Pokkaliibacter sp. MBI-7: one gene and its partner. The protein of the gene in region 2 binds, or shares a complex with, the protein of the main gene of each other region. Links are inferred from orthologs where the notes say so. Each region holds a gene or a part of one and is shown on either strand. Other genes may lie near its edges. The genes, in order: tsaD and tsaE.

Region 1 (7,789 bases), 2.4 Mb from region 2 along the record:
TGTCGACTAGGTCCTGGCGACCGGCTTGAGCAAATTGCTCAATGGAATCGCGACGCTGCTTCTGCATTTTGTCCAGCACGGCAAGAATGCGGGCGTCATCAAGTTCGATTCGTTCGTCAACTTCAATGCGTTTAATGTCAGCCAGCATCAGACGGATGGTGCCCAGGCGTTTCTGGTCACGTGCACGCATCGCTGCTTTCATTGCTTCAGTGATGCTGTGTTTCAATCCGGTATCTGACATGCTCATATCCACACATTGGGGTGAATTCTGTCATCAGGCCGTTCGGCAGTTGGCCGGAACGACTGAAGTATCTATGTTGCCAACGACATTCAGTCGCTGCGGTATGCTTGGCTTTCGCCTTGCTTCGCTAGGCATCTGTCACCAGCAGCGGGACAGGCTTGCTTGCAGCTGTAACTTAGTACAGACGCTGCATGCGACGCTGTTCACGAGACAGCTTTTTCAGGTGACGCTTAACAGCAGCGGCAGCTTCACGCTTACGGATAGTAGTGGGCTTTTCGTAGCATTCGCGGCGACGAACTTCAGCCAGAACACCTGCTTTTTCGCAGGAACGCTTGAAACGACGCAGGGCTACGTCAAACGGCTCGTTATCTTTAACTTTTACGCTAGGCATTTAACTTCCTTCGTATGGTTGGTTTAAAAAAATAACGCCCAGAAACGGGCGCGGTTATTCTAGATGCCTCAGCGCTAACTGTAAACTCTTGCCTGTTGCTCTTGTTGTTAAACTTGCTTGCCTACTACGCTAATTGCTGCAAGTGAACGTGTTAATCTCGTGACAAGCGCCTTTGGCTCCCCATACGGTGCTGGTATGATAGCGCCCTGTTATTCGGCGTGAACCCCTTCCTGGACTTGCTCCGTTGCCATATGCGAGGCGCGCTCAAGCCGTCATTGATGTGGTTTACACGCCTCCTTTTATCTATTCACGGTTTTTTGGGCCAACTCATGCGTGTACTAGGTATCGAAACCTCCTGTGATGAAACAGGGGTGGCGATTTTTGATTCAAAGCATGGCTTGTTGGGCGATGCGTTATTTTCTCAGGTGGAAATGCATGCCGAGTTTGGCGGTGTGGTTCCGGAACTGGCTTCGCGAGATCACGTACGCAAGTTATTACCGCTGGTCAGTGAGGTATTTGCTCAGGCACGTTTGCCTCGCGGTCAGATTGATGGTGTGGCCTATACCGCCGGCCCAGGCTTAATCGGTGCCCTGCTTGTCGGTGCATCCACTGCCCGCAGTCTGGCAATGGCCTGGGGTGTCCCTGCTATCGGTGTGCATCACATGGAGGGACACCTGCTGGCGCCGATGCTGGAAGATAATCCTCCCACTTTTCCTTTTCTGGCGTTGCTGGTGTCTGGTGGACATACCCAACTGGTGAGGGTCGATGGTATTGGCCGTTACCGTTTGATGGGTGAGTCTCTGGATGATGCTGCCGGTGAGGCATTCGATAAGACTGCCAAGATGTTGGGGCTAGGCTATCCTGGCGGACCTCGTGTCGCTGCATTGGCAGAGCAGGGTGTGGCTGGTCGCTTCACTTTTCCCCGGCCCATGACCAACCGGCCAGGTCTTGATTTTAGCTTTAGCGGACTGAAAACGTCGGTGCTAAATACGGTCACTGATCATCAGCAGCAGGGAATGCTGGAGCAGCAAACCCAGGCTGATATCTGCTGGGCATTTCAGGATGCTGTGGTGGATACATTGGTCATCAAATGTAAGCGCGCTTTACAGGAAGCACGTTTGAAACGTCTGGTCATTGCTGGTGGTGTCAGTGCTAACAAGGCGCTGCGTGAACGACTGGAAGCTGCTTTACGCCCCATGCAGGGCGAAGTGTTTTATGCCCGGCCAAGGTTTTGCACCGATAATGGCGCTATGATCGCCTACGCGGGCTGCCAGCGACTGCTGGCAGGAGAGCGACAGGATTTGCAGGTGCAGGTTCGTCCACGCTGGCCACTGAGTGAGTTGACGCCGCCCTCTGCTGGCTGAGCTGCTATTTGGGTGGCAGATGCCAGCTGCGCCAGTTGTCGCCATGACGGAGCATCAAAATGGTGCATAAAGCCAGCATCAACGGCAGATAGGCTGGTGCCAGCCAGTAGCCTAGCGCCGGCGCTGCTAAGGCCGCACAAAGTGCTCCACCAGAGGAGCGTTGCAGTAGTCGTGCCCCTGCCAGCCAGCAAAGTAACAAACTGACAGCCAGAGGCAGGCTGATTGCCAATATGCTGCCGAAGGCTGTCGCTACGCCTTTCCCACCGGTAAGGCCAAAAAAAACTGGGAACAAATGACCCACTACGGCAGCCAGGGCCACTAAACTCAGGCCCCATGGTGAAAAATGCAAGTAGCCGGCGGTTATCGTGGGGATGGCGCCCTTGCTGACATCGCCACAAAGGGTCAGCAGGGCAGGTAGCTTGCCACCCAGGCGTAAAACATTGGTTGTGCCGGGATTGCCGGAACCATGTTGGCGTGGGTCTGGCAGGTTAAAGCAACGACAGATCAAAATCGCTGAGTTCATCGAGCCAAGCAGATAGGCCAGAATAAGCAAGGCGGCTAAGACCTGGAGTTCGGGCAAGGTGGTTTCCTCGGCCAGTTGTTATCTTCAGGGTGCTCTATCTGCCCCTTGCGGTTGCCACGACGCTGAACTCGTGGCGGCGAATTGTGGCCATCTGGCTACAGCAAGGCTCGTGTGGGAGCCAGTTCAGGGCCTAGCATACGTGCCAGTCGCACAAACGTCATCTGAGGATGGGCATGGACAAAGTATTTATTCGTGGCCTGGCGATCGAAACCCTGATCGGTGTGTTCGACTGGGAGCGGGAGATCAGACAGTGGCTGTTACTGGATCTGGATCTGGGAACGGACATTCGCCCTGCAGCCAGCGGTGACGATATCAACTGCACGCCAAGCTACAAGGAGGTGGCTGATCGCCTGCACGAGTTTGTTGGCGGTAGTGAGTTTCAGTTAGTGGAAACGCTGGCAGAAGAAGTGGCCCATTTGCTCATGCGTGAGTTTCGCTTGCCGTGGATACGCGTTCGGGTAGCGAAGCCTGGAGCAGTGATCAGCGCCGCTGAAGTTGGAGTGGAAATTGAGCGGGGTGAGTGGCGTTGATCAGCGTATTTGTCAGTTTGGGCTCCAACCAGCAGCGTGAATTTCACCTTGCTCAAGGTCTGGATGAGTTGCGGCAGCATTTTGGTGATTTGCTGCTGTCCTCAGTCTATGAAAGCCCGGCTGTAGGCTTCAACGGCCCTGCGTTTTTCAACATGGTGGTCGGCTTCACCACTGAGCTGCCGCTGGATGCTCTGGCAGCCAGACTGCGCGAGATTGAGTTGCGCCATGGTCGACCCAGTGATGCTGTGAAGTTCAGTTCGCGTACCCTGGACATCGATATCCTCACCTATGCTGACTGGCATGGTCGCTTTGCGACGCTCAGCCTGCCGCGCAAGGATTTGTTGAGCTACGCTCATATGCTCCTGCCCATGGCCGAGGTGGCGGGGGCGATGTTACATCCGGGTGGTGCTGATGACTATCAGACCTGTTGGCGGCAGTTCAGTGATACCGCACAGCGTATCTGGACCGTAGACTATCAGTGGCAAGGGCGGGTCATTTCCCAGCAAGGCAGCGTTATCTGGCCTGAAGCCGCTGCCATGATTTTGCCTGCTGAGTTACCTGGGGAGCTTTGGCAGCCGCTTACAAGTAACGACTGACCTACCCATGTCACTAGTGGCTTTGCAAGATAGCCAGTCGCTCACTGCGAATGCGCAGAGCCAGATCTTTGCCTTTTAGTCCCAGTGCAAGCAGTGGGGCAACATCTACTGTTTTGATATGCGCCAGGCGCATTTGCCAATTCTGAATAGCGTCAGCGGCCTGCACAGGCTGCCCGCGGAATACGGCGAGTGTTGGCAGGCATGCCAGAAACTGAGCAAAACGCTCCGGCCGTCGCAGCGCATCACATCCCTCCAGAACCGTCAGCCAGTCTTCTGCACTGTTCGCCTGTAAGCAGGCAGAGCCTTGACGCAGCAGCAACTGTGCCAGCTGTCGCTCCTCATTAGGGACTTTCAGATGTTCAGCCCAGCGTTCAGGCTGTTCGCTCAACAGGCTCAGCAAGGCATAGCGACAAGCCAGCGGCAGTTGCGCAGTAACTGCGTGCTGCAATAGATCATCGCCCGTGTCGGGCCAGTCGCTGAGTCCCGGCAGAATACTGCTGAGAGCATTGGCTGTTGCCAGAACCTGGAAAAAGCATTCTGGTTTCGGCTCCATCAAGGCTCGGCTCATTTCTTTCCAGATGCGCTCTGGCACCAGGCTTTCCAGCTCGCCGGAGGCACTGATACTGCGCATCAACTCATTGGTTGCAGGCGCTACCTGAAAGCCCAGTTCGGCATAGCGGGCAGCAAAGCGGGCAACTCGTAAGATACGCAGCGGATCTTCGCTGAACGCAGGGGAGACATGACGGAGCTGACGAAGCTGCAGATCAGACTGACCACCATAAGGATCGACAATATGACCCTGGTCATCCATGGCCATGGCATTGATGGTCAGATCACGACGGGCGAGATCTTCTTCCAGACTGACATCAGGGCTGGCGTGGCAGACAAAGCCGGTATAGCCGCGTCCTGACTTGCGTTCGGTGCGAGCAAGGGCGTACTCCTCATGGCTGTGAGGGTGCAGAAACACGGGGAAATCCTTACCTACCTGGGTATAGCCCAATGACAGCATCTGCTCCGCGGTTGCACCGACCACGACCCAGTCCCGCTCCAGTACGGGGCGACCAAGCAGCGTGTCCCGTACGGCCCCACCGACCAGATAGATCTGCATCAGCTGTTACCTGTGGCAATGTCGGCAGGAAACAGTGTGCGCCATTCTTCAAAGCCGCCATCCATGCTGTAAACCTGTTCAAAACCGTGATTGGCCAGAAAACTGGCGGCGCCCTGGCTGCTGTGTCCGTGATAGCACACGACGATCAGGGGATGATCCGGGTCGGCGCTTTCCAGAAAGTGTTGCAGGTTTTCATTGCTCAATGCCGAAGCACCGGGAATATGGCCATTGCTGTAGGATACCGGATCACGAATATCCGCAACCTGTGCTCCGTTGCCAATCATGTCCTTAGCCTGGCTTGGGGAAATACGAGTGAAGTTCATGTGGGGGCTCCTGCAAAATCTGCTACGACCTTTGTGCCACTGACGGTGTCACGGAAAGCGGATGAAGCTAAGGTTGGTTAGTTTTCGATAGTTCTGGGTTGGCGACTCGGTACACTGAACAGGCGTTGGTCTTCGAGGCGCAGGGCGGTAAGGGAATTACCCCAGACGCACCCCGTGTCGAGGGCGAATACATCATGCATGCCGGTATGACCTACCAGTGCAGCCCAGTGGCCAAAGTATATGCGGTATCCTGCCCATTCCGGATTGGGGTAGTAGAACCAGGCACGATAGCCTGCTGGCGCTGCATTCAGCTCGCTTTTGCTCTTGAGTTCCAGTTCGCCACGCGGGCCGACAAAGCGCATACGGGTCAGATAGTTGGTAATGATGCGCCAGCGGGCGGGGCCGCTCAGATGCTCACGCCAGCAATCGGGCTGATTGCCGTACATGTTGGCGAAGTAGCGCAGGTAGTCGTCGCTGCGCAGTACGGCTTCCACTTCGCGTGCAAAGCCCAGAGCATCATCAGCGGACCAGATCGGTGGCAGGCCAGCATGAACCAGTACCTTGCGCTCTTCCAGGTGCAGCAGTGGCCGAAAACGCAGCCAGTCTAGGAGTTCATCGCAGTCCGGTGCAGCAAGAATGTCATCAATCGTATCACCGCGCTTGCAGGTGCCATGGCCATAGGCGACCGCCAGCAGATGCAGGTCATGATTGCCAAGTACCGTAATCACCTGACTGTCGAGTTGCTTGATCGCCCTCAATGTTGCCAGCGAACCTGGACCGCGATTGACCAGATCCCCGGTCAGCCACAGCCGGTCCGAAGCGGAAAACTGAATAAGGTCAAGCAGCGCCATCAGTTCCTGATAGCAACCCTGGATGTCACCAATAACGTAGGTGGCCATGCAACTCCTGCAGAGATAAAGAGTTAATCAATCACCATTGAGGTTGTCTTAGCATCTTGTGAGGTCGCAGCTATGTTGCTTGCGATCTTCCCGTGGCAGGTTAATGCAAGGCTACGCTCTGCTCAATGCAAGAATGTTGCCTTGCCAAAGGTGCTATGGGCTTAAAGTTGCTGTGGGTTTAATGCAACGCCATGGGCTTGGCCAGAGTAAAGGCTGGGATAGGGGCCTGGAACAGCTGGCCATCTTCGCCTTTCATTTCGTAATAACCACGCATGCTGCCAACAGCTGTCGCCAGCACGCAGCCGCTGCTGTACTGATAGCTGCTGCCGGGGGCGATCAGAGGTTGTTCCCCGACCACCCCCTTGCCTTTGACTTCCTGAATCTGCTGGTTGCCATCAGTGATAATCCAGTGGCGGTTCAGCAGTTGTGCAGCTTGTAGACCCGTATTGTGGATGGTGATGGTATAGCTGAAGACGAAGCGGTTTTCTTCGGGCACCGACTGGTCGCTCAGGTACTGCGTTTCCATATCTACCATGATGGGGGGCATCTCTGTACTCATTCTGCTGCTCCTGATCCGTCAGTGGTATGAGTGACTGGCGTAGGGTGGAGCTGAAAATACAGGTCACTGAGGCGCACGTAATCCTGCAGGCTCAAATGTTCGGGGCGATCTCCCGGGTTAATTCCCAGAGATTCAATATGCGATGCCTCCAGCAGGGGTTTGAGCGTATTGCGCAGGGTCTTGCGTCGCTGGCTGAAGGCCGTGCGCACCACCAGATCCAGAGCCGGTAGAGATTGTGCTGGGTGTGGCAGTTCTGTGTAAGGCGCCAGACGTACAATAGCTGAGTCGACCTTGGGGGGCGGGTTGAAAGCACCGGGCCCAACCAGGAACAAGGGCATAACCTGGCAGTAATACTGGGTCATGATACTCAGACGACCGTAATTGTTGTCGCCTGGCCCTGCTGCCATCCGCTCCACCACTTCCTTTTGCAGCATGAAGTGCATGTCCTTGATGCGACTCTGATACGACAGCAGATGGAAAATCAGCGGAGTCGATATGTTGTAGGGAAGGTTGCCAACAACCCGCAGTTGTTCAGCAGGTTCGTGCAGCAGACTGGAAAAATCGAATTTCAGCGCATCTGCCTCGTGTACTCTCAGCGTGTCCAGATGGCGAAACAGGTTGGTTCGCAGAATCGGGATCAGATCGCGGTCAAGCTCGACCACATCCAGCTGCCCGGCAGCCGCAATCAGGTCCTGAGTCAGTGCGCCCATGCCCGGGCCGATTTCGACAATACGCTGGCCGGGCTGAGGGTTGATAGCACGAATGATACGGCCGATGATGCCGGCGTCATGCAGAAAGTTTTGGCCGAAGCGCTTGCGGGCCTGAAAGCCGGGGCTCTTGTGCGTCCCAGAGTGTTTCGATGTCATAAATGCTCTTTGATAGCTGCCATGTGGGCAGCGTATTGCAGTGCCGTCGCCAGACTACCGGCATCGGCGCGTCCTGTTCCTGCCAGATCCAGCGCCGTGCCGTGATCTACGGAGGTTCGAATAATGGGCAGGCCCAGAGTGATATTGACGGCCTGGCCAAAGCCTTTGTATTTAAGCACGGGTAAGCCCTGATCGTGATACATCGCCAGCACAGCGTCAGCCTGTTGCAGGTGCTTTTCTGTGAACAGCGTGTCCGCAGGCAGCGGTCCGATCAGTTGTAGACCCTGCTGGCGCAGCCGCTCAAGACATGGTTCGATCACGTCGATCTC
Region 2 (7,675 bases):
GATGCTTGATACCGTTGAAAATAGAGGTCGCCAGCTGCTGCTGATAGCTCTTGGTACGCAGTTGCGACGCCTCATGGGAGTTGGAGATAAAGCCCGTTTCAACCAGAATGGAGGGGATATCAGGCGACTTCAGCACCACAAAGCCTGCCCGCTCGACATGATTCTTGTGCAACCGAGCAATACGCCCAACCTGCCCCAGCACATCCTTACCCACCTGATCACTCAGCTTGAGTGTGCCTGTCATGGACAAATCCAGCAGTACACCCGCCAGCACTTCGTCCTTATCATCCAGACTGACACCACCGACGCCACCAATCAGGTCAGCATTATTTTCCGTCTGCGCCAGCCAGCGCCCCATTTCACTGGTCGCCCCCCGCTCAGATAGCGTCCACACTGATGCGCCACGTGCACTGTCATTCTTGAAGGCATCCGCATGAATGGACACAAACATGTCCGCATTGGCTTCGCGTGCCAGGCGAGTACGTTTACGCAAATCCACATAGTAGTCACCACGGCGAGTCAGATAAGCCTTGAAGCCCGGCTCCTTGTCGAGCATCTGTGCGAGCTGGCGTGCAATCGACAGCACCACATCCTTCTCTCTTAACCCTCCGGCACCGATAGCTCCCGGATCTTCGCCGCCGTGCCCTGCATCGACTGCGATGATAATGTCACGATAGTTCTCAGACTTCAGCGGCTGCGCCTGTATGACAGGGGCAGCGGGTGCACTGGGCGGTATAACGCTGGTGCTGACGACCTGCACCGGGGCAGTGCTTACCACCGGAACTGCACCGCCATTAGTGCCTGGGGAAGGCGAACTCACGGGCGCCACGGGTTTTGGCTGATTGTTTACGCTGGATGACCCGACAACGGGAGTTGCAGTTACTACCGGAACAGCACTGTTAGGGGAGGACGGATTAGTACTCACAGATGTCGTCTGAACGGCGGCCGGTACCGAAGGAGCGCTGACAACGGCAGAAGCAATAACGGGAGCAGCAGAATCGGGGGTCAGCAGGTCGACCACCAGGCGATTACCGTACTGCTTATTGGGCGCCAGACTGAAGTCCCTGAACGGTAATTTCTGCTTGAGGTCGATCACGATGCGGGTAGTAGTGCCATCCTGAATCCCTGAACGTAGTCCTTCGATCAGCGAACCCTTGATGTCCAGCGCAGCAAGATCGGCATGAATAACGCTGTTACTGATATCCAGCACCAGTCGGTTGGGATTTTCCACCTGAAACGCCTTGTACTGAACAGGAGCACTGAGATCGAATACCAGACGTGTGTTATCGGGCGCCTGCCAGATACGCACATTAAGGATATCCGCGGTCTGGGCACAGGCACTGCCAATCAGCAGCCAGCCAAACAGTCCCAGAAGCCACCCATGCAGCCAAGGTTTTTTCATCTCAGGGTTGTCACTCTAGGGATGTAGCGCACTCAACGCATTTAACATCTGCACACCCCGTTCAGAGGTGGCGGATACTTCCAGTTCCCGACCATCCTGCCATCGGCTCAGGCAGATTTCCAGATCAGGACGGGGCAGAATACCCGCGCCTTTCTCCGGCCACTCAACCAGGCACAGCGACTGAGCATCGAAATAATCCCTTATCCCCATGAACTCCAGCTCTTCCGGATCAGCCAGACGGTAAAGGTCAAAGTGATAGGCCTGCACCTCTGCAAGCTCATAAGGTTCTACCAGCGTATAGGTAGGGCTCTTCACGGCGCCCTGATGTCCAAGGGCATGCAACACGCCGCGGCTCAGGGTGGTCTTGCCCATGCCGAGATTGCCGTGCAGATAAACCACAGCGCCCTGTTTAAGCTCCGCTGCCAGCTGCGCGGCCCACATCAACATGGCCGCCTCATCAGCAACCCGCACAATCAGGGGTTGCACCTGAGGAGGAAAAGACACTGAACTCATAACATCTTCCAACATTTCAGAAAAACAGACTCAGCCCGAGAACATGTTCACGACCTCAGCCGCTCTGGCCGGTCACTCAAAACAAAAAGCGCTGAAGAAGCGAAGCTTAGCAACCCCAAACGAGCATTCCGAAGGACTTTTCGACACCGAGCGACCAATACCAGACAGATAACGAGCACATTCTCAGAGTGGATTAACCAGCTGCTGGATATAAGGAAGCAGATCGGTTGCCAGCAAGCCACGTTCGCCACGCTCCAGAGCCGCCAGATCACCAGCTCGCCCATGAATACTCGCTCCAACCGCGGCAGCCGCAGATGGCGTCAGCCCTTGTGCCAACAGACTGCCAATCATCCCAGCCAGAATGTCACCCATACCGGCCACACTCATGCCAGGATTACCTTCGCTGACCAGCTGGCTTATCGCACCTGGGGAAGCAATCAGGGTGCCTTTCCCCTTGAGCACGACTGTCGCACCGTAGGTTTGCTGCAAGTCTGCCAGCGCCTGCAGGCGCTCACGTTGTATCACCGTCGTGTTACGGTCCAACAGCATAGCCGCCTCACCGGGATGGGGAGTCATCACCCAGGGGCCAGAGGGGCGCCAGTGCTTATGCTTGAGCAGGTGCAAAGCATCGGCATCAATGACCAGCGGTTTGGCCGACGCCAAAGCCTGCTGCAACAACTGCTCGGCCCAGGCATCACGACCCAGCCCAGGGCCGATTACCAGCACATCAGCGCGAGCTATCCAGGCCTGAGCTTCCAAACCATTACGCACGCCCTGCACCATCAATTCCGGCTGGGAAGCAATAAAAGCAGGCACATGCTCATGGCGGGTAACAACACTCACCAGACCAGCGCCACTGCGCAAGGCACTGCGACCGGCCAGCAGCGCGGCCCCCGCCATACCCAGATTCCCGCCAAGAATCAGCACATGACCGTGCATGCCCTTGTGACCGTCACGAGGTCGGGGTGGCAACACCTGCTTGCACTGCGACGGTGTCACACGTTGCAACAGCGGTACGTGGTGGGCATATACGTGCTCCGGCGTCCCCAGACCATGACAATGCACCTGCCCTGCATAGGCCGCGCCCTGTCCGGTCAGAAGGCCTGCTTTCATACCGATAAAGGTAACGGTGTGACTGGCAAGCACAGCGCGCCCGAGCACGTTGCCACTGTCACACTCCAGCCCTGAGGGAATATCCAGCGCCAGAACAGGCTTGCCTGTGGCATTGATCCAGTCGATCAGTGCCGCATATCGCCCCTGCACCTCTCCCGCAAGTCCGGTCCCCAGCAAGGCATCAACGACCAGCTCACCATGACAGTCTGGCAATTCGCCCCCGTCGTGAATCATCAACAACCCGGACAGCTGCTGGTGCTGCAGCCATTGCCAGGCCTCTGCGGCCTCGCCCTGTAACATTTCAAGGTATTGCGTCAGCGCCAGAGGAAGCAGCAGCTGCACCTGCCAGTGCTGTTTGAGTGCCAGACCAGCCAGCACCAGCCCATCACCACCGTTATTCCCCTTGCCAGCAACAACCGTCAGCCTGCGCACATCCGGCCACTCACTGCGCAGCTGCACAAAAGCCGCCTCGGCAGCGCGGCACATCAGCTCGAATCCGGTAATTCCCAGAGCCAGGGCAGCCTCTTGATCAAGCTGGCGAAGGGTTTTCGCAGCGTAGATTGCTTCCGGCAACCGTTCCATCACGGCAATGCTTTCACTGGTTGTGATACTGATCGTCATGGCCCTTAGTTCTGATCGCTGGATGCCTGCTCTGCAGCAGGAATCAGAAAATGCTCACGGTAAAAGCGTAATTCAGCGATGGACTCCTGAATATCGGTCAGCGCCTGGTGCGAACCCAGTTTGCGGAATCCTTTGAGCATCTCGGGCTGCCAGCGCTTGGCCAGCTCTTTCAGCGTACTGACATCAATCATGCGGTAATGCAGATACTGATCCACCTCTGGCAGATATCGGGCAATAAAGCGGCGATCCTGCCAGATGGAGTTGCCACACAGAGGGGAGCTTCCTGCCATCACATGGGACTGCAAAAACTCAAGCAGAGCAGCCTGCAGGCCAGCCTCATCCAGCGTACTGTTGCGCACCCGCTCGGTCAGACCTGACTCGCCATGGGTGCGGGTACACCACTCATCCATCCCATTGAGCACATCATCGCTCTGATGCACGACCCACACCGGGCCTTCAGCAACTACGTTGAGGTCATAATCGGTGATCAGTACTGCCAACTCCAGAATACGGTCCTGTTCAGGGTTCAGACCGGTCATTTCCAGATCCATCCATACCCAACGATTGTCCGCCGCCATACTGCTCTCCCACCTCTAAACATACTCACAATTGCGCCCTATTCTAACCAGCCTGAGCGCAGGAGGCACCTGTGGTAACACATAGGGCCCCTCCCCACAGCGGCAAACGTGGCACCTTGTCAGGATGTCAGGCAAAATGCTGGGTTACTTCTCAACACGCGGCAGCGGCATCCCCCCTCGCGAGCAGCTTTGTCACCTCAGGATCAGATGAGCAAACGGAACCTAACCAGACGCCAGTCTTGGCGCATCAAGAAAATCCAGGATGAGCGGGTACAGCGCGCTCATCAGCATGAGGAGCGTTTCAGCGCTCAGCTCAATGCCGGAGAACTAGGCCCGGAAATCCGAGGTCGGGTGATTGCTCATTATGGTCGCCAGGTGGACGTGGAGGCGGTCGATGGGGAATTGCAGGGGCAACAGATGCGCTGCTACCTGCGCGCCAACCTTGAGCCACTGGTGACTGGTGACGATGTCATCTGGCGACCTGGCCCTGATGAGGGCGTGGTGGTGGCCAATATGCCACGCAGCAGCGTGCTAAAACGCCCCACCCCGCATGGTGAACTGAAGGCGGTGGCGGCCAATATCGATCTGATCATCATTACCATTGCCCCTGAGCCCACGCCCTACGCCAATCTGATCGACCGTTATCTGGTGGCGGCAGAACTCAGTGACATTCGCCCCATTCTGCTGCTCAACAAGACCGACCTGATCAACGATAGCAACCGCGACGCACTGGAGTCCCTGTTGCAACGCTATGAGCAAATCGGCTATCAGGTCATGCGTGCCAGCACCAAAGCGGACCATGGTCTGGACTTGCTGATTGACAGCCTCAAAGGTCATATCAGCGTCTTTGTTGGCCAGTCAGGCGTCGGCAAATCATCCCTGATCAACAAGTTGCTGCCTGGGGTGGATCTGCGCGTCGGTGCCCTTTCCGAAGGCACCCGCAAAGGTACTCACACCACCACCACAGCCCGCCTGTTCCACTTTCCCAGTGGTGGCGACCTGATCGACTCTCCGGGAATTCGCGAATTTGCTCTCTGGCACCTGAGTCCTGATGAGCTGCTGGAAGGCTTTGCAGAGTTTCGCCCCTTCCTCGGCCATTGTCGTTTCCGTGACTGCCGCCATGATCGTGAGCCAGGCTGTGCGCTGCGCAAAGCACTGGAAGAAGGGGCGATCAGCCCGCCGCGGATGCTGAGCTATCAACAAATTCTCAATTCATTGGATGAAGAGGCGCAACTGCGTCTGGAGACCGAGTAATGAGTGACTCTCCCTATGGTGCAGAGCAATGGGTGGAATTTCTGGCCGACAAGCCACTACCCATCATGGCCCATAGCCGACAGTTTCTGTTACATCAGCTGCGCCGCCCTGACGTCGCATTGATGGAGCTGGCCCCCGCCCTGCAGGCAGACCCTGTGTTAAGCCTGCATCTGCTGCGACACGCCAATCAGCTCAACAACAATCAGGAAACGGACATCCGCACCCTTGACCACGCACTCAGCAGTCTTGGCCTGCAGCGTATCCGTGAAGTACTGGACAACGCCCCGGTACTGCAGATGAACAACCAGAGCGTGGCCCATCGCCAGTATCTGTATGCCGTTGCCAACTCACTGCATGCTGCCTTTCAGGCTCGCGACTGGGCCAAACAACTGCGCCCGACACAGATTGCCCAGCTTTACGCGGCAGGCATGTTATACGGCTTTATTCACTGGAGTCTGTGGCGCTTCGCACCTGATGCCATCAGCCAGGTCCACGGCCTGATTCATGAACAGCAACTGGATCCCATTCTGGCAGAAAGCAATGTACTGGGTTGCCCGGCGCAGGCAATCGCCCACGGACTGGCATTACGCTGGCAGTTACCGGAAGTGCTGGTCAATGCCCTCGATATGGAAAATGCATCGGACAAGCGCCTGCTCAGCAGCCTGCATCGTCGCGCAAGAGGCGATGAGCTGAACCCCGATCAGGAGCGTATGCTCAACCATCTGGTGCACGCCCCGTGGATGCTGGCCAAGATGGCCAACTGGGTTGCCCATACCGCCCATTTTGGCTGGTACGGTCAGGGTATGGACCGTTTGATGCCGATCATTGGTGATGTGCTGCGCCTGACCAGAGAAGAAGCCAGCGCCCGCTGCCACCGTACAGCCGTTATCGCAGCAGCAGCCTACGCCACGCCGGGCATCATTGCACCTGCCAGCCGTCTGATCATGGCACCGGATGACCAGCCTATTGCCTACCGTATGCCGCACCAGCAGGGCAACAGAACCGTGACGGCGCGCCCTCAGGCCCAGCAGCGCATGCTACCGGGCAAACTGTTTGACGAGCGCCACTATCAGGACAGGCTGTTCCAGCTCAACAATGCCGATAAGCAGCTCAGTTCGCTGGGGGCCATCATGCAGGGCCTGCTCGAAGGCATGCATGATGGTATCGGTTTGCAGCGTTGCGCCATCCTGATGACCAGTCAGGACAGCAAGGAGATTGCAGGTCGTCTTGCTGCCGGCGATAGCGGTGTTGAAGCCTTCAAGCACTTTCGCCAGTCCCTGCACACCGCCAGCATTTTCCAGCGTCTGTGCAGCCAGCCGGGCAGCCTGTGGGTGAATGACAAAAATCGCGACAAGGTACAGAGCCTGCTTCCTGAGGCTTTTCAGTCGCTATGTCATCCCCAAGAATTCTTTATGATGTCGATTTTTCTGGGCAAACGCCCGATTGCTGTTGTCTATGCCGATGCAGGTCTGCACGGTGACGTCAGACCCATGCATTACAACGCCTTTCGTCAACTGGTGCAGGCCGCCAATCGGGGGGTGACCCTCTATTATCGCGCCCGCCAACAGATGAGATCCTGATCATGTCCTGTCCTGTCCTGATTGAGGCGGAGGCACTGCATCGTCAGTTGCACGCTCCGCAATTACTGATCCTTGATCTTTCCAGTGCCGAAAACTACCAGCGCGGCCACATTCCTGGAGCGATTCACTTCCCTGCTACCTTGCTGCTGCGAGGAGAAGGCCCTGTACCGAACTACGTCGCCAGTGAAGCCCAGCTCAGCGAGCGGCTTTCTGCAGTAGGCATGACTCCCGATACCTGGGTGGTAGCTTATGACGATCAAATGGGCCCCTGGGCTGGCCGCCTGCTGTGGACCCTGCATCTGCTGGGTCATCGGCAGGTGTCCGTTCTCAACGGCCAGCTACCGGCCTGGGTGACTGCAGGTTTCGATCTGGAGCAGGACAGCCATCACCGCGAAGCAACGCTTTACACCGCCACCTATGTGGAGCCCGTGCGCACGACACTGCAAGACCTGCTGAATCACCAGCATCTGACGGTCTGGGATGCCCGCACCCACGAAGAGTTCACCGGTGAGAAAGTGGTCAACGCCAGCAAGGGCGGACATATCCCCGGCGCCATCTGGCTGGAATGGACCGACCTGCTGCAGGATCAGCAACTGCCACGGCTGAAACCTGCG

The links.
Region 1: the proteins of tsaE (region 2) and tsaD are in contact, whole or in part, in a crystal structure (PDB 6N9A), measured with the Thermotoga maritima proteins. The link is inferred for Pokkaliibacter sp. MBI-7 from one-to-one orthologs. Residues at the interface, in WP_004082108.1 of Thermotoga maritima: Leu37, Gly38, Lys46, Lys57, Val59, Lys60, Ser61, Thr63, Phe64, Thr65, Leu66, Met67, Val69, Pro71, Tyr82, Arg83, Leu84, Asp86, Asp88, Phe89, Asp93, Ile128, Asp130, Glu131, Arg134; in WP_004082750.1 of Thermotoga maritima: Cys10, Asp11, Arg49, His50, Leu82, Gly84, Gly135, Gly136, Glu154, Thr155, Leu156, Asp157, Asp158, Ser159, Glu162, Asp165, Lys166, Arg169, Leu170, Tyr175, Lys213, Thr214, Leu217, Tyr218, Gln221, Arg222, Asn324.

Annotation. Positions count from the first base shown.
Region 1 is NZ_JARVTG010000001.1:3,864,112-3,871,900, forward strand. What follows is about bases 102-2,978. They hold tsaD (tRNA (adenosine(37)-N6)-threonylcarbamoyltransferase complex transferase subunit TsaD), read left to right. Parts: upstream 102-961; coding sequence 962-1,996; downstream 1,997-2,978. Other genes in these bases: QCD60_RS17045 (GatB/YqeY domain-containing protein), read right to left, coding at 102-241; rpsU (30S ribosomal protein S21), read right to left, coding at 417-632; plsY (glycerol-3-phosphate 1-O-acyltransferase PlsY), read right to left, coding at 2,001-2,576; folB (dihydroneopterin aldolase), read left to right, coding at 2,753-2,978. In the rest of the region: more of QCD60_RS17045, read right to left, coding at 1-101; more of folB, read left to right, coding at 2,979-3,109; folK (2-amino-4-hydroxy-6-hydroxymethyldihydropteridine diphosphokinase), read left to right, coding at 3,100-3,705; QCD60_RS17075 (hypothetical protein), read right to left, coding at 3,719-4,813; thiosulfate sulfurtransferase GlpE, read right to left, coding at 4,813-5,136; QCD60_RS17085 (symmetrical bis(5'-nucleosyl)-tetraphosphatase), read right to left, coding at 5,214-6,035; Co2+/Mg2+ efflux protein ApaG, read right to left, coding at 6,214-6,594; 16S rRNA (adenine(1518)-N(6)/adenine(1519)-N(6))-dimethyltransferase RsmA, read right to left, coding at 6,591-7,460; 4-hydroxythreonine-4-phosphate dehydrogenase PdxA, read right to left, coding at 7,457-7,789.
Region 2 is NZ_JARVTG010000001.1:1,446,352-1,454,026, forward strand. The notes cover bases 167-2,929. They hold tsaE (tRNA (adenosine(37)-N6)-threonylcarbamoyltransferase complex ATPase subunit type 1 TsaE), read right to left. Parts: upstream 1,916-2,929; coding sequence 1,418-1,915; downstream 167-1,417. Other genes in these bases: QCD60_RS06590 (N-acetylmuramoyl-L-alanine amidase), read right to left, coding at 167-1,402; QCD60_RS06600 (NAD(P)H-hydrate dehydratase), read right to left, coding at 2,099-2,929. In the rest of the region: more of QCD60_RS06590, read right to left, coding at 1-166; more of QCD60_RS06600, read right to left, coding at 2,930-3,649; orn (oligoribonuclease), read right to left, coding at 3,655-4,227; small ribosomal subunit biogenesis GTPase RsgA, read left to right, coding at 4,435-5,481; QCD60_RS06615 (HDOD domain-containing protein), read left to right, coding at 5,481-7,061; QCD60_RS06620 (sulfurtransferase), read left to right, coding at 7,064-7,675. UniProt on the Escherichia coli protein: Required for the formation of a threonylcarbamoyl group on adenosine at position 37 (t(6)A37) in tRNAs that read codons beginning with adenine.